Regions from separate parts of the Oceanobacter antarcticus genome, predicted to be linked through region 1. Evidence: predicted binding sites of a transcription regulator. Region 1 holds the regulator's gene; the other holds the start of a gene.
What was found. The regulator FliA, encoded in region 1, starts transcription of late flagellar genes. The targets are predictions, from matches to a motif close to CTAAAGTTNNNNNNNNNNCNGCCGATA.
Positions count from the first base shown of each region.

Region 2: fliS (flagellar export chaperone FliS) is a predicted target of FliA. The motif match lies at 3,286-3,312, and genes of this name have one in related genera.

Region 1 covers NZ_JBBKTX010000021.1:60,428-68,863, forward strand. Annotated here, with positions in the region: gene flhF (flagellar biosynthesis GTPase FlhF) at 1-1,045, shown strand, start outside; gene WG929_RS15945 (MinD/ParA family protein) at 1,047-1,868, shown strand; gene WG929_RS15950 (RNA polymerase sigma factor FliA) at 1,872-2,609, shown strand; gene cheY (chemotaxis response regulator CheY) at 2,876-3,250, shown strand; gene WG929_RS15960 (protein phosphatase CheZ) at 3,266-4,039, shown strand; gene WG929_RS15965 (chemotaxis protein CheA) at 4,052-6,310, shown strand; gene WG929_RS15970 (protein-glutamate methylesterase/protein-glutamine glutaminase) at 6,369-7,523, shown strand; gene WG929_RS15975 (ParA family protein) at 7,633-8,421, shown strand; gene WG929_RS15980 (hypothetical protein) at 8,414-8,436, shown strand, end outside.
Region 2 covers NZ_JBBKTX010000001.1:299,824-308,259, reverse strand. Annotated here, with positions in the region: gene WG929_RS01455 (sensor histidine kinase) at 1-717, opposite strand, end outside; gene WG929_RS01450 (sigma-54 dependent transcriptional regulator) at 924-2,393, opposite strand; gene fliS (flagellar export chaperone FliS) at 2,795-3,244, opposite strand; gene WG929_RS01440 (methyltransferase domain-containing protein) at 3,605-5,707, shown strand; gene WG929_RS01435 (cellulose synthase subunit BcsC-related outer membrane protein) at 5,722-8,256, opposite strand; gene WG929_RS01430 (family 8 glycosyl hydrolase) at 8,253-8,436, opposite strand, start outside.

The DNA.
Region 1 (8,436 bases):
ATCAACACCGGTGTTGGAAGACGGCAAGGAGCAATCGTCACGGCCGTCTGCCAGTAGTAATGACAGCCAGTATCACCAGATGATGGAACGCATGAGTGGTGAACTGAGTGAATTAAAAAACTGGATGGTCAGCCACGGTGGCAGCGCCTGGGATACTGGTCGTCCGATCACTTGGAAGCAAAGCCAGCTGTGGCAGCGTTGCCAGGATGTCGGGCTGGAACCATCCTGGTCGGATCGGATTGTCTCGCAGGTCACAGAACAGAACGACATGGGACGGGCCTGGAAGCAGGTGCTGCGGCAGATGGCGGTCGATTTGCCGGTCGCCAAACAGGGCAGCCTCGACAAGGGGGGCGTCTTTGCCCTTGTGGGTCCGACAGGTGCCGGAAAAACCACCACCATTGGCAAACTGGCCGCCCGCTTTGTTATCCAGCACGGTGCTGATGCCGTTGCACTGGTGAGTATCGACAGCTATCGCGTTGCCGCGCATGACCAGTTGCGTTCAGTGGCCCGGATTTTAGGCGTGGAATTACACACCGTGGCCCCAGGCGAAGACTTGGCGGCGACGTTGGAAACACTGACGGGTAAGAAAAAGAAGCGCCTGGTGCTGGTCGATACCGCTGGTCTGGCGAGTCAGGATCCATCGTTTCAGGGACAGTTAGCGATGTTGAAGCGGGCCTGTACCCGTAAAGGCAGTGGTTCGCGTATGCGCTGCTTGCTGACCTTGCCGTTGACCAGTCAGGGACGTTGCTTGCAGGAAAATTATGAACACTTTAAACCGGCCGGACTGGCGGGCTGTATTTTTACCAAACTGGACGAGTGTTTCAGTCTTGGGCCTGCGATGAGTGTGGCAGCCCTGACCCGGTTGCCATTAGTGATGATTGCGGATGGCCCGAAGATTCCCGATGACCTGCATTATCCGGATGCTGGCAAGTTAGTCAGACTGGCGGAGCAAATGGCGCGTATGGCGCGTACCCGCTGGCAGGCGGCAGAGGCCATGAGTCTGGCCAATCGTCGCCAGACCGGTTCCCTACAAGGAGTTCATTAATATGGCAAATCATCCTGTTCAAGTCATTGCCGTCAGCGGTGGCAAGGGAGGTGTGGGTAAAAGTAACGTCTCCGTCAACCTGGCGATCGGACTGGCAGAGCTGGGGCGTCGTGTTGTGGTATTGGACGCTGACCTTGGATTGGCCAATATCGATATTCTGCTGGGTATCAGTTCCGCCCGCACCATTGAAAACGTACTGGCAGGGGAGTGTGACCTGCGTGACATCATGGTTCGTGGCCCTGGCGGTATTCGCATTGTACCGGCGGCCTCTGGCACCCAGAAACTGTCGCAGCTGAACAATAGGGAGCATGCCGGGTTGATACAGGCCTTCAGTGAGCTGGGCGACGATATCGACGTCTTGATCGTTGATACCGCAGCGGGCATCTCCGATACCGTGCTCAGTTTTGTGTGTGCGGCTCAGGAAGTATTGCTGGTAGTGACCGACGAACCCACCTCGATTACCGACGCCTACGCCCAGATCAAGTTGTTAAGTCGGGATTACGGCATGTTCCGCTTTCGTATCGTCGCCAATATGGTGCGTACCCCACAAGACGGCCATGCGCTATTTGCCAAACTCACCAAGGTGACGGATCGCTTCCTCGACGTGGCTTTGCAGTATGTCGGCGCGGTTCCCCAGGACGACGCCGTCAAGCGTGCGGTTCAGCGTCAGAAAGCGGTGATTGAAACCTATCCCCGTTCCCGTGCGGCAATTGCCTTCCGGGCGCTGGCGAAAAAAGTGGATGCCTGGCCACTACCAACGACACCACGGGGTCATCTGGAGTTTTTTGTTGATCGTCTGGTGCAGCAACAGGTTGGAGTGTGAGTTGTGAATCGGAGCAGTTGCCTCGCCTATACCGAGGTTGAAAAACACAAGGTGGATGAGCGTGTGCATGAGCACGCGACTCTGGTCAAGCGTATCGCCCACCACATGATGGCACGGCTACCGGATTCGGTGCAGGTCAACGATCTGATCCAGGCTGGCATGATTGGCTTGTTGGAAGCGGCGCGTAAATACGATGGCGACAAAGGCGCCAGCTTTGAAACCTATGCAGGCATCCGTATTCGGGGTGCCATGCTGGATGAAATTCGTCGGGGCGATTGGGCACCACGTTCGGTGCATCGCAACAGCCGCCGGATCAGTGAAGCGATCCAGCAAATAGAAGGTGAAACCGGCCGCGATGCGGAAGACAGTGACGTGGCTGAGCGTCTGGGACTGAGTGCCGACGACTATCACGCAATCCTGCGCGACAGCGCTGGATGCCGACTGTTCAGCTATGAAGAAATGCTCGAAAACAACGACGGTAGTGATGGCGTCGATGCTCTCTTGTCCAACAACGATGATCCATCCCACAGTATCGAACGGGGGGCTTTTCAGCAGCAGCTGGCGGATGCCATTCGTGGCCTGCCAGAGCGGGAGCAACTGGTGTTATCGCTCTATTATGATGAAGAACTCAACCTCAAGGAAATAGGCGCCGTACTGGGAGTGAGTGAAAGCCGGGTGTGCCAGATTCACAGTCAGGCGGCCCATCGATTGAAGGCTCGACTGGGTGGCTGGGCAAGCTGAATTTCCCTTGTTTCTGCGCTACGACAGAGCACTTGTATTCAGTTATTCCCCGTCTGGCCGATACCCTTGTCGACAGCATGAAACCGCAGGGATTGCGGTTGTTAGTGGTTGGCCATGGCGACAACAGGAAACTCTCCAGGCTTGCTGGATAACCGTCAGACTGGGTCTACACTTGCAGTAGAGTCCTTGAGTACTACGGGTATCAATGGGCATCAGAAACGGCTTGTTAGAAAAGTCGACTATTGGAGGTCGTTTTGGACAAGAACATGAAAATCCTCATCGTTGACGATTTTTCCACGATGAGACGCATCGTTAAAAATCTGCTGCGCGATCTGGGCTTCACCAATACTGCTGAAGCAGATGATGGATCAACCGCCTTGCCGATGTTGCAGCAAGGTGACTTCGATTTCCTGGTAACAGACTGGAATATGCCTGGGATGACGGGGATTGATCTGCTCAAAAAGGTGAGGGCAGACGAGCGACTGCGAAGCTTGCCCGTATTGATGGTGACCGCAGAAGCCAAGCGCGAGCAGATCGTGGCGGCCGCTCAGGCTGGTGTGAACGGTTACGTCGTGAAGCCATTTACTGCTGCAGTGCTCAAGGAAAAGATTGAAAAAATCTTTGAGCGTGTCGAAAGCTAACTCCGGGGTTTACCCATGTCCGAGAGCAATTCGCAACCACTGGCGCAGTCGACCAGCCTGGCAATGAAAAACCTGGCGCAGTCGATGGTGGAAAGCATTGAGCGCGGCGAAGTCAGTCATGCGGTGTCCCTGGTGAATCAGCTGAATGATGTACGGGATAAGACCCTGTATGAAGAAATTGGTCGACTCACCAGAGCACTGCACGAAGCCATCAAAAACCTCAATATTGAATCGCCGGGTGCCGGGTCAGAGATCGAAAGTGCGACCGACAAACTTGAGTACGTGATCGAGATGACCAACAAGTCGGCTAATCGCACCATGGATCTGGTGGATGCCGGTATGCCGTTGGCACTTTCCATTCGGGATCGAGCCGGTTCATTAGGGCAACAATGGCAGCGATTTCTTAACAAGGAACTCAAGCCGGATGAATTCCGGGTATTGTCGCGGGATATCGACGCTTTTTTGACCACCAGTCAACAGCAATCCGGCGAGTTGAAAGATCAGCTCTCCGAAATTCTACTGGCTCAGGATTTCCAGGATCTGACCGGCCAGGTAATTCAGAAAGTGGCCACGCTGGTTCGGGATGTGGAAAGTCGGCTGGTCAATCTGGTGGTGATGGCGGGTACGGTCGATTCCATTACGGGTATTACACATGCAGATCTGGAATTGGTTAAACAAGACGAGGTCTCTGCAATTACTGCTGAAGGCCCACAGATTGATAAAACGGTGGATGGTGTGGTCGCTAGTCAGGATGACGTTGATGACCTGTTGTCCAGTTTGGGTTTTTAAAGGGGCAGATGAATGAGCTTCGATGCTGATGAAGAGATCCTCCAGGATTTCCTGGTAGAGGCTGGCGAGATTATCGAGCTGTTATCCGAACAGTTGGTCGATCTCGAGCAGCGTCCGGATGACAAGGATCTGCTCAATGCTATCTTTCGCGGTTTTCATACCGTCAAAGGAGGAGCCGGGTTTTTACAGCTGTCGCCGCTGGTGGATTGCTGTCATGCCGCAGAAAACGTGTTCGATACCCTGCGTAATGGCCTGCGTGGGGTCAATGCCGATCTTATGGATGTGGTACTGCAGGCGCTGGATTGCGTGAACGAAATGTTTGATGACGTTCGTGCCAGCCGCCCGCCGCAGTCAGCCGATCCTGGCTTGATACACCAATTGCATTTGCTGGCGGAGCCCGAGTCCGGGGATGCTGAAGTTGTGGGTGGTGTTACTGAGCCTGTGAACGACACCAAGGCCGCAGAAACAGTGACTGTCAGCGGAGCAAATCCTGCGGCTGGGTTGGTCGATGACCACGATATTACCGACGATGAATTTGAACAGCTGTTGACGGCACTGGATGGTGACGCCGTTGCACCAGTAGCACCAGCGCCAACCTCATCTGTGTCAGAGCCAGCGGCTGACGACGACGACCTGTTTGACTTGCCGGCGGTTTCGGCGACGAGTGGCGATGAAATTACCGAAGATGAATTTGAAGCCCTGCTGGATCAGATTCATGGCAAGGGCAAGCACAGCAGCACTCCGGTGTCGCCAGCAGATGACGCATCCTGCGAGCGGGAAACAACATCAGAAAGCAGTGAGCCAGAGGATATTTCCCGGTCTGCGGATCTGATTACCGATTCTGAATTTGAAGAATTGCTCGATCGTCTGCATGGCAAGGGCAAGCACACGTTTGCTGGTGCAGATGACAGCGAGGCGGCAGTAACACCTGCTCTACCGCCGGCTGCGTCTGGCGCTGCAGAAACAGCGGTCCCTGTCGCCCAGCCTGAGCCGGTCAAGGCCGTTGTGCCAACGCCGATCAGTGCTGCGGTCAAACCGGCGACAAAAGCCGCCGACAGCGGACGCAAGGCAGTGGAGAAAGACTCGTCCTCGGAAACAACCGTCAGGGTCGATACCAAGCGCCTTGACGATATTATGAACATGGTTGGCGAGCTGGTGCTGGTGCGTAATCGTCTGGTACGGCTGGGCCTGAAGAGCCAGGATGAATCCATGGCCAAGGCGGTGGCTAATCTGGATGTGGTAACGGGCGATTTACAGTCGTCGGTGATGAAAACCCGGATGCAGCCGATCAAAAAAGTGTTTGGTCGTTTTCCTCGTGTGGTGCGTGATTTGGCCCGGCAACTGAAAAAAGAAATTAATCTGGAATTGCGCGGCGAAGACACGGATCTGGATAAAAACCTGGTTGAAGCATTGGCAGACCCGCTGGTTCACTTGGTGCGGAATTCTGTCGACCATGGTGTCGAGACACCCGCAGAACGGGAACAGGCAGGTAAACCACGCGTCGGGCTGGTGATTCTGTCGGCGGAGCAGGAAGGTGATCATATCCTGCTGCAGATTCAGGATGACGGCAAGGGCATGGACGCCGAAGTACTGCGCAGCAAGGCGGTGGAAAAAAATGTCATGGATCAGGATGCTGCTGACCGGCTGACGGAGCAGGATTGTTTTAACCTGATTTTTGCTCCGGGTTTTTCGACCAAGGAAGAAATATCCGATGTCTCGGGCCGTGGCGTGGGCATGGACGTGGTGAAAACCAAGATTACCCAGCTCAATGGCATTATCAGTATTGATTCCAAGCCAGGAGCAGGTACAACCATCCGTATCAAAGTGCCGTTGACGCTGGCGATTATGCCGACCTTGATGGTGATGCTGAAAAACCAGGCGTTCGCCTTCCCGTTGGTCAGCGTCAACGAAATTTTCCATCTCGACCTGACCCAGACCAATATCGTTGATGGTCAGGAAGTGGTGGTGGTGCGTAACCGGCCGATTCCGCTGTTTCATCTCAAGCGTTGGCTGATTCGTGGCGAGGCCAGTTCTGGCGCAGATGCCAGTGGACATGTGGTGGTGGTCTCGGTGGGCACCAAGAGCGTCGGATTTGTGGTGGATCAGTTGATTGGGCAAGAAGAGGTGGTGATCAAGCCGCTTGGTAAAATGCTGCAAGGCACGGCGGGTATGGCTGGAGCCACCATTACTGGTGATGGCCGTATTGCTCTGATTCTGGATATACCCAGCATGCTGAATCGTTACGCTGCACGTCATTCTTCGGCGGCTTGATCGCCACATTCTCTTTTGCAGAAACCCGGCATTGCCGGGCTAATGGGACTTCACGACTATGGCCATTCGTGTGCTGGTGGTAGATGACTCCGGCTTTTTTCGCCGCAGGGTTGCCGACATTATAAATGCTGATCCGCGCATGACGGTTATTGGCGACGCTTCTAACGGTCGTGAGGCTATTGAGCTGAATGATTCCCTCAAGCCCGATGTAATTACCATGGATTACGAGATGCCAGTGATGGATGGCATTACCTCGCTGCGTAATATCATGATACGGCGGCCGGTGCCGGTGTTGATGTTTTCGTCTCTGACCTTTGAGGGTGCCAGGGTCACTCTGGATGCCCTGGATGCGGGTGCCCTGGATTATCTGCCGAAAAATTTTGATGCGGTGGCCAAAGGCACAGCGGACATGCGGCGGCAATTGACCGAAAAAATTGTCGCGGTGTCTGCCTGCCGTATGGGTCGACAGGACAAGATGGCCGAGCCGTCAGTGACAACCAGCAAGGCGGTAGCGGAAGTGCCGGTTACGTCAGCGCCGCTCGTGACAGTTGCTCCTGCGGTAACCGTGGCATCCGGTACCGTCCGGGCTGACCGGGATCAGGCACTTGCGCCAGCAGTCCGGGAGTCTGCTCCTAAACAGTTGAAGGGAGTGGAGCTGGTACTGATCGGTACTTCTACCGGCGGTCCTGCGGCATTGCAGACATTGTTCAAAAGTTTGCCGGCCAACTTTCGTAAACCGGTGATTATTATTCAGCACATGCCGGCATCGTTTACTCAGGCATTTGCCGAACGCCTTAACAGCATCAGTTCCCTCAACGTCAAGGAGGCAAAGGATGGTGATCGGATTGTTCCCGGTCACGTTTACGTTGCACCGGGCGGGATGCAGCTGATGGTTGAAAGCCGCGGGCAAGCGGCTATCCGCATTCGCGAAAGTGATGAACGAGTGAATTATCGCCCTAGTGTGGATATTGCCTTTGCATCAGCAGCCAAGCATTTTGGTGCCAGTGCTCTCGGTGTTGTGCTCACTGGTATGGGCGCAGACGGCAGAGAAGGTGCACGGCTGATGAAAGCAAGCGGTGGCCATATCTGGGCCCAGGACGAGGCCAGCAGTGTGATTTATGGCATGCCGATGGCGGTTACCAAGGCTGGCTATGTGGATGATGTGGTTGCGCTCAAGGATGTCGGGCTCAAGTTGGCCACCGAGCTGGTTTGATTGCATCTTGCTTTGCAGGTTGGTCGACATCTGTGCGGCATCCTGAAACGACGAATTGGCAACCAGCGGCAAAGTGTTTCCGCGCTGCCGTTAACCTGAGGTAATCAGAGTGCGAGTCTGGTCGATTGCAAATCAGAAAGGTGGCGTGGGTAAAACCACCAGCGTGGTAACGCTGGGTGGCTTGCTTGGTCAGCGTGGCCACCGGGTATTGCTGGTGGATCTGGATCCTCACGGCTCACTGTCGAGCTATTTCAAACTCGATCCTGACAGTCTTGAGCACAGTATGTATCAATTGTTTTTTAACAATAATTGCAAAAATCGCGATTATATCGGCCAGGTGATCCGACCGACGAGTTTACGGAATGTGCATTTATTGCCTGCGGCGACCTCGTTGGCAACGCTGGAGCGCCAGGTCAGTGGCCAGGAAGGCATGGGTCTGGTGTTGTCACGCTCACTGGCTCAGGTATGGGATGAGTACGACTATGCCTTACTGGATACGCCACCGATTTTGGGAGTGCTGATGGTGAATGCCCTGGCGGCTTGCCAGCAGCTGGTGGTTCCGACCCAGACCGAACATTTGGCGCTGAAAGGGCTGGAACGTATGGTGCACACCTTAAAAATGGTGATGCGTTCACAACGGCGGGAATTGCCGTACCTGATTGTGCCGACACTGTTTGACCGTCGTACCCTGGCTTCGGTGACGACGCTGAAAGAGATGCGTCGTATCTATCGTGACAAGCTGTCACCGGAGCCGATCCCGGTGGATACCCGCTTGCGTGATGCCAGTCAGCTGGGTCTGTTTCCTCATCAGCTGGAAGACGAAAGCCGGGGAGTTCGCGCCTATCGCCATTTACTCAGCTTGCTGGATAACGAGATTGAGAAGGCGAACCATGGTTGATACGAGTCTGTGTGT
Region 2 (8,436 bases), on a different contig from region 1:
CTCACGGGAAGCATCGTTCAGGTCGGCATCGGCCAGGTGTCCGGCATAGAGTGTCGCTGCGGCCAGCGGAGTGCGTACTTGGTGCGCCAGTGACGCCACCATGCGTCCCATCGACGACAGTCGCTGATGCTGGGCCAGCTTGCCTTGTAAGGCGCGGGTTTCGGTCATATCAGTAAGCAACACCAGCTGACCGGGTTGCTGGGTCATGGGGGTGGTACGAATCAGTACCCTACGGCCATTCACCAGCGAGACTTCGTGGCCATCATCATGACGCGGTGCAAAACAGCGCTGGACAACCCGGCGCCAGCGTTGGCCAACCAGACTGCCAACGTCGGCCAACCGTGCCAGCAGCTGCTCAGCGACCGGGTTGGCTTTGGCAACACAGCCATTCTGATCCAGCAACAGTACACCAGCAGGTAGCAGGGTCAGCAGCTGTTCCAGTTGATTGGCCAGACGCTCTTTTTCTGCCAGTTCTCGCATTCGCTCGGCAGATACCTGAGCCAGTTCGCCGCTCAGCTGTTCAACCTGGCTTTCAAGTTGCTCGCAGGAGTCCGTCAGCTGCTGTGACATGCGACTGAACATTTGTAACGTGTGCTGCAGCCCTTGGCGTTCCTGATTGCGACCGCCAGCCGTCATCGCCATAACTGCGGCGGTGTCTTCGACGGTTGGGGCGACATGGGTTTGAACCGAATCGATACTGGCTGTGGACATCGTCATAAACACCTCACCATTCTGCATTTCTGTCGCCAATAAATCAGCGCTCAGTCAGATAAAGCAAAGGCTGTGCCCACTTCAAAAATAAATATAACTCATTGATATTTATTGATTTTTTGCAGGGTAATTTTTTATCCGCCAAGATACAGGCATAAAAAAACCGGCTCTACGCCGGTTTTCTATCACTGCAATACCAACTCACCGAAGGGTCAGGCAAAGTCTTTTTCCTTACGTTGCAAGTTGTACTTGCGCATTTTTTCGACCAGGGTAGTACGGCGAATATTGAGTTTTTCAGCAGCACGAGCAACAACACCATTGGCATCATCCAGCGCCTGCTGTATCAATGATGATTCCAGGTCGGACAAATATTCACGCAGATCCAGTCCGTTCACGGGTAATAACGCGGCGCTCTCCAGATTGGCTGGCGGCATCATTTCCTGAGCGAGGTCATCACCAGGCTCACTCGCTGCGGCCAACGCTTCTTCTTCATCGTCTTCAAAGTGGCGGAATTTTTTCGGCAATTCGTTGACCCCCACCACACCGTACGGGAAAAGGATCGCCAGTCGTTCGACCAGGTTAGCCAGCTCACGAACGTTGCCGTGCCATTCGTGACGACACAACGACATGATCGCAGCGGAGTTGAAGCGAATTGAGCCTCGTTTTTCGTTCTCCAGACGAGCGATCAGTTCATTCAACAACAGCGGCAAGTCTTCAACCCGCTCCCGTAATGACGGCATTTCGATAGGGAAGACATTCAGACGGTAATAAAGATCTTCACGGAAGCCGCCGTCTTCAATCATGTTTTCGAGATTTTTGTGGGTCGCGGCAATAATGCGGACGTTCGTTTGCTGTGTTTTGTTACTGCCAACCCGTTCGTAGGTATGTTCCTGCAACACTCGCAAAATCTTGACCTGCATACTCAATGGCATATCGCCAATTTCATCCAGGAACAAGGTGCCGCCTTCGGCCAGCTCAAAGCGTCCGGGACGGCTGGCAATCGCACCGGTAAAGGCACCTTTTTCATGCCCGAACAACTCACTTTCCAGCAACTCTGCCGGAATGGCACCACAATTAACTGGTACAAACGGTTTGTTACGCCGACTGGAATGATAATGGAGGTTACGGGCGACCACTTCCTTGCCGGTGCCTGATTCTCCCAGAATCAATACACTGACGTCTTTATCTGCCACCTGCATGATCAGCTCACGTACCTGCTGAATATGGCGACTGGTGCCGACCAGGCTGCGGAACAGCTGGATGTCACGTCGCTCACTGCGGCCTTCACTATGGGAATATTGTTCGCGATAAAGCTGGCAGCGGTGCAGGCTGTCTAGCAATTTGTTGTAACTGGGAGGAGATTCTACGGTGGCGATCACCGAGCGACGTACGGAGTCCGGGAGACGATCCAATCCGTGATCTCGGCCAAGACAGATAATCGGCGCTGACTTGTCCCACTGGTAAACGGCTGTCATAACACCATGGAACAGGCCTCGACTGTCATCACCGACCAGCACAGCAGAAATATCCTGGCTGTTATTGGCACGGCGAGTGACTTCTTCCTGCCAGTGCTGACTGTCACTGACAATGACTTCCTCTCCGAGAAAGTCAAGAATCACTTGCATATCGTGACGACGCTGGTGGTCGTCATCGATCAGCAGGATTTTAATTTCTCTCCACATACGCAATCTTCCTTTATTTCAGGCAGTGCCTTATTCCACTTCCACTAAAAAACAGCGAATTCTCGTTGTCTGTTGATGGCTTGACCGGAAGCTAACTGGATAACCAGGGATACTGCCCGTCTGTTCACAAGAGCACCGAACTGTTATTTTTTATTTTTGGTGTCATCCAATTGACTCATGTCGTTCAGTTAAGTGCGTATTTTTGACGAAGTCAAATAATCGACGCAGCAATTCATCACAAACGTATCTGACGTAACATTAGCACGACGGCAGACTACCCCATCGCCCTATTGTCTTACAATACCTGAAATAAGTATTAGTAATATCAATGACTAACAGACGCCTGGAAGATGACACCGTCATCACCCAAACGTTCGTAATTGCCCGTCAGATCGCACGGGTCAGGCCGAGATGTGCGTATTTGCACCCTGATAGCCTGAGAGCGGCTCGCGATTCCCCGAATGAGTCAAATAATCGTCGCGAATACCATCCCAGCCACGCTTGACTTCCAGCATCAAGCTCATGACTTCTTCAATCATGTCCGTATCATTGGCTCTGGTCGCCTGCAGCAGCCGACGATTCATGTAATCGTACAGCCGTTCAAGATTTGCAGAAATCTCTCCGCCGGAGCTGTGATCCAGACTGCTTTGCAAGGTGCTGATGATTTCCATGACACGCCCTAACAGATTGGCTTTGGTGACCATATCACCCCGTTTAATGGCCCCTTTGCTTTGGGCCATACGGGTTAATGCGGCTTCCATCAGCAGTTGGATCAGGCGATGAGGATCGGCATCCAGTACTTCTGAGGTCGTGTTCACTCGCTGGTATTGCTTGGCGCCCGATGGGTACATAGGGTCTGCTCCTTCCATTGTTGTTCAGCTTCTGTTGGCTGTAGCGGCCAAACCGGCGTTTTCTTTAACAAGAAGGTTGCCGAATTAAGCGATCAAGCACATGCGCCGGGCATCCGCTGGCGGCAAACTACTTCCGCCAGCCCGGTAAAAAGTGACCTTCCCTGCCACCAAAAAACAAAAAACTCTTTACAAATCATAATGATAAAAGATGGCACAAGCTCTGCTTAGGCTATCAGCAGATGGTTGCTGTCAATCGCCTGATAACCTGGGGAGCCTGCTAATGATCGGCTTGCCGTTACATCAGATCTGAATCACCAGCCACGGAATCCACATCGCCGGGGTATTTACGAGGGCATTTTCATGGCAAACCTGTTGCCACAATTAACCTTCCAGGGATCAACATCCCATGCTTCCGCTTCGATACGGGCGCGATCGTTGTATATGGCCGCCAGCTTCGCTTACGCCCAGGCTGTTGAAGATCAGGATACCTTGACACTGCAACGCGCTTTGATACAAGCCGAACAGGCTTATCAGCTGCAGCCGGAAAATCTTCAGGTTATTAATCTGTTAGGCCGCATTTGTATGCGTCAGGGCCAGTTGATACCTGCCAGAAATTGGATAGAAGTTGGCCTTGCCATCAAACACACCAGCCCGAGTCTGCTGTACAGCGCCGGGCTGATCGAACTGGAAGACCGACGACCAGCCGTGGCTGAAGACTACTTTTTGCGTTCCTCACAGCTGTCCAGAGTGGCCACCCGAGCGCCTTTTTACCTCGCCCATGTGCGTCTGCAACAAGGAAAATACGCAGCGGCTTTTGAGGATTATCGTCAACTGGTGCGTATCCACCGCGATGATGTATTGCTGCAGAGTCGCTTGCTTGAAGCCGCAGCCGGTGCCAGCGTTGATGGCTATTGCCCGGAACTGGCAGCCGAGGTGGTCGATTATCTGCAATTGCCAGGTGATGTTTCCTCTCTGGCCAGGCTGGCGACACAGCTGTTGCAATGCCGCTTTCAGGATCTTCAACAACACGCCCTGTTAGGCATTAACCAACTGACACAAGAACCGCTGCTGCTCGCCAGCTTGCACCACATAGCCCTCAGTCATCCACTGTTGGAGCGCCATCTGACCCAAATGCGATTCAGCCTCCTGCAGGGCTGCATTCATACTCTGGAGCTGGACACTCAATACCTGCCGCTGGTGCTGGCACTGATTAGCCAAACCGGGATAAACGGAGGTTGTTGGGCCGAAACTGATGGTGAAGCCAGGCAACTCCAACAGCTGACCCGATTATTGGAGTATTGGTTGGAGCAGGCAGCAGACCAGCAGGATTCAATACTGCCAGCGCTGCTCATGCTGCTGATGTACCGACCGCTGACAGCAACCGGCTTGCTCGACAAACTGTTTGCCATCCCAGATGACTGGCCCGAGCCACTACGGCATTACCTCATCACCCAGATCAATAACGAACAGCGTCAACGTTTGCATCGCCCAGTCATTCCGACCTTTGGTACGCCAGATCAGGCGCTGATTTCCCCGCCGACCTCCAGCCAAAGCGCCACTCGGAACCAGACCCTGCAGGCTGATAACTGCCTGTTTTATCCTCGCTGGCGTCCATTGCAACAGCATCCGCAAGGGAATTATTTTAGTCACCTAAAGTGCCTGTTCCCAATGGCTCTGGCTGCTCTCTCGATCCCCACAGAGCACACAGCGGAACTCTTGGTAGCGGGATGCGGAACCGGTCGGGAGGCCTTCAAACTGGCCCAAAAATTCACTCCCTTGAACGTCACCGCCATAGACCTCAGTCGTGAGGCATTAAGTTATGGCCGTGCACACCAGACCGATATAGATGTGTCGATTGACTGGATGCAGGGTGATTTGCGCCAGATCAGCTGGCTGGGAAAGCAGTTCGATGCCATTGAATGTGGTGGTGTACTCCAGCAGTTGCCCAACCCCCTGAGCGGGTTGCTGGCACTGGCCGAAGTACTGAAACCAGGAGGCGTGATCAAAATCACCTTGCACAGCAGGGTGGCAAGACAGGAAATCACTCGCCTGCGCCAGCAACTGGACACAACAGCCATGACATCCGCCACCGGATTGCGGCAGCTACGCTACGCCTTGATGGAAACCGCTCTGGCAACCACTGCAGGCCTCTCGGAACAACAGTGTCAGCAGTTGCTGCAACGACCGGATTTTTACAGCCTCAGCGGTTGCTACGAGCTGCTGTGCCGCAACCGGGAGCAGTTGTTTGATATCAGCGATGCCAGCAGCTGGCTGGCCAACGCCGGACTGCGCTGGGTTGGCATGCAGGCGCAGCCAGAAGCCGAGCAGTTGGCCCGACAGACTTACAGCTGTCCGGCTGGTGAACTGACACCGGAACAGTGGCAGCTTCTGGAAAATCAGTCACCTGCGTTGTTTATCGGCAGGTACCAGTTTTATGCCATCAAACCTGCCCATGACCAGTGACGGCCGATGACAGATCATCGGATGGTATTGATCCAGTCCGGTAAATCAGCCGTCAGCACTGAACGCCTTGGATCCAGCGTCAAACGTACCGCTAACATAAATCCGAATTCATTAAACTCGGGCGACAAGCCATAGAAGACTCCCCCGCCCAGCTGGGCATGAGGGTCGGTTTGTACCATGCCAAGCAATTCTAAGCCGAGATACATACCGCCAACCTTGTTGTTGGTATAAAACTCCGAACACAGGTTACTTTCCAGTGGCAATAAAGGTGCGCAGTCTTCCTGATGCTGCTGGTAACCAAAGTTAACCTTGCCCTGAACCACAAAATCGCGCTGTTCTCGCGTCAGTGCTGTCAGTTCACCACCGTATTTAAACAGCTGCTGCGGACTGAAATAGCCCCCATGCCCCAGCGTAAATTTGCTCAGATTACGGTCAAAACGCTGAAATTTGAAGGTTGGCCCGAGCGTGATACGTTCCCAATCGTCGTTGCTCCATTGCTTTTGCGCCGCCAGGTTGAATTCCATTTCGTCATTGGACGCCACTCGCGTACCCGATAACGAGGCACTTTTCAAACCCGCAGAAGCGCCAAAATCCTTACCCAGACCCAAGAAAACCCGCGCTGAAAATCCCTGGCTGTCGACAGCTCCCCAGGAGACTCCCTCGTAAGGGTCATACAAGCCGACGTACGACAGAATCGACTCCTTTATAGGATGGGAAAACAGCTCAAGATTGATATTGCCGCGCTGCATCTGGTAATCCAGCCCCAGATATCCCTGGGTACGTGGCGAAATAGGGGCATTGCTAGGCGTCAGACCGATGGCAAAGTAAGGTGATATACGCCCTTCGTAGCGATAATTCAGCAGCAGGTCGACGGCATTATTAATCTCGGTTGTTGGCGAGTATTGATACGTTTCTTCCTGACCTGGATAGCTACCGATCAAGGCAAAATCCTGCAAAGTACCGCTATTCAACGTCACACCTGAAAGCTGCAAGTCGAAAATATGACGACGATAGCTGAATTCGCCGTTGAGTAGCGGCAAACGCTGGGTATCCAGTTGGCTAGTGCCACTGTCGCCCGAACGGAAATAGAACAGCATTCCTCCCAGTAAAGCGGGAGACCCCACACCTTGCAGTTCCGGGTACTGCTCTGGAGCCTCGTCGTAAGCGGTCCGATAATGCCCGGTATTAAAAGCTTCCTCACTGTTTTTGGCACTGAGCAACCCTTGTAGCGGCCCTGGTTGCGCTTCGGCGGCTTTTTCCAGTTGCCCTCGATCGGTGTCGTACAGGCTGTAATACAACCCCTGGGCCAGATCTTCAGTAGGATCTTCGCGGTAAGCCCTTTCAAAGGCTGTCGCGGCACGTTGCTTGTCGCCGGTGTGGTAGGCCGCCCAGCCATACATGGCTTCATCATCGAGACTGCGCGGGGTGTATTCCGCTGCTTCGTCCAGATATGCCATCGTCCCGAGGTAGTTTTCTTCGTCAAAAGCAGCACTGGCCCGCTGCGACAGAATACCCCCCAACATATCACGCATCAGCGGATCGCTGAGGTTGCTGCGAGCCAGCGCTTCGGCTTCATCCAGACGCCCAAGACGCCCCTGAATCGTTGCCATTGCCTGTATTGTTTGCTCGGATGGCTCCCACTCATGAGCACGCTTGAACCATTCATCGGCCTGGATCAATTGTTCATCCCGATAGAGTGCCCAGCCAAAAATCAGCGCAAAGCCGCTGTCTCGTTGCTTGATCACTTCCTTCTCAAAATCAGGAATGGCATCAATAACAACACCGTCATCCCCATCTTTGGCGGCAACCAATACGCGGCTGCGCAACAATGCCCGTTGCATCAGTGACAGACTGGTTTTACTCATGCGATTGCTCTTGCGCGCCGCTTCCGTCTGATAGATGGCATCCATATCTGCCAGCGTCAATTGCTGCTGCGCCCGACGAAAGGTATTCAGCCGGGTGTCATCCGCCTGGCAGTCTTTCATCATCGACAGATAGATCTGGCGCGTGCTTTCCAGATCGTTCGACTCATAGTAGGCGTCTGCCAGCGTCCAGAGGTTGTAGTATTGTCCACAGGTAAATAATCCAGGATCACGCTGCGACAAATAGATAATACTGCGCCAGTTTTCGGTCGCTACCGCCTGATCCAGTTCCTTTTTGTTTTTCCCTGCTTCCAGCAGTTCCAGCATCTTGCGCGGCGGATTCCACTCCGGGTAATTCTGCTTCAGTTCGGTAATTTTGCTGTCCATACGCTGATACTGTTCCATTTGCAGCCACTGCCACAAACGTAACTCTTCGCGCCCCAGCGCCTCAGCCGCTGGATTAGGGGCTGCCTGTGTCTGAGGTACCCGGATTTTGGTGGTTTCTGCCGTTGGCAGATCATCCTCCAGAATATTGGTTTGACCTGAGGTGCTGACTGCCAGTAAAAAAGTATCACCACGAACAGCAGTAAATGGATCAGCCACATCCTTCGCTGTGCCAAACGCCACATGAGTCGACGAAATCATCAGGCCACCCAGCAGCCAGGGACGAAGTGTGGACAATGTCATTGCAGAAATCGCTCCTTGTAAGCCACCCGGCTGAGTAACAGCAGGCTGGCTGAATAATAATCCTGACCTTTGAGGTCTTTGGTGAGTGCCGTATCAGGGGCGGCAACCGAACCGGTGCTCTTGGCGTTATCGATTGCCCGATCGGTCAGCTGCCAGATGGCCCGAAAACCGTCAGGTGCC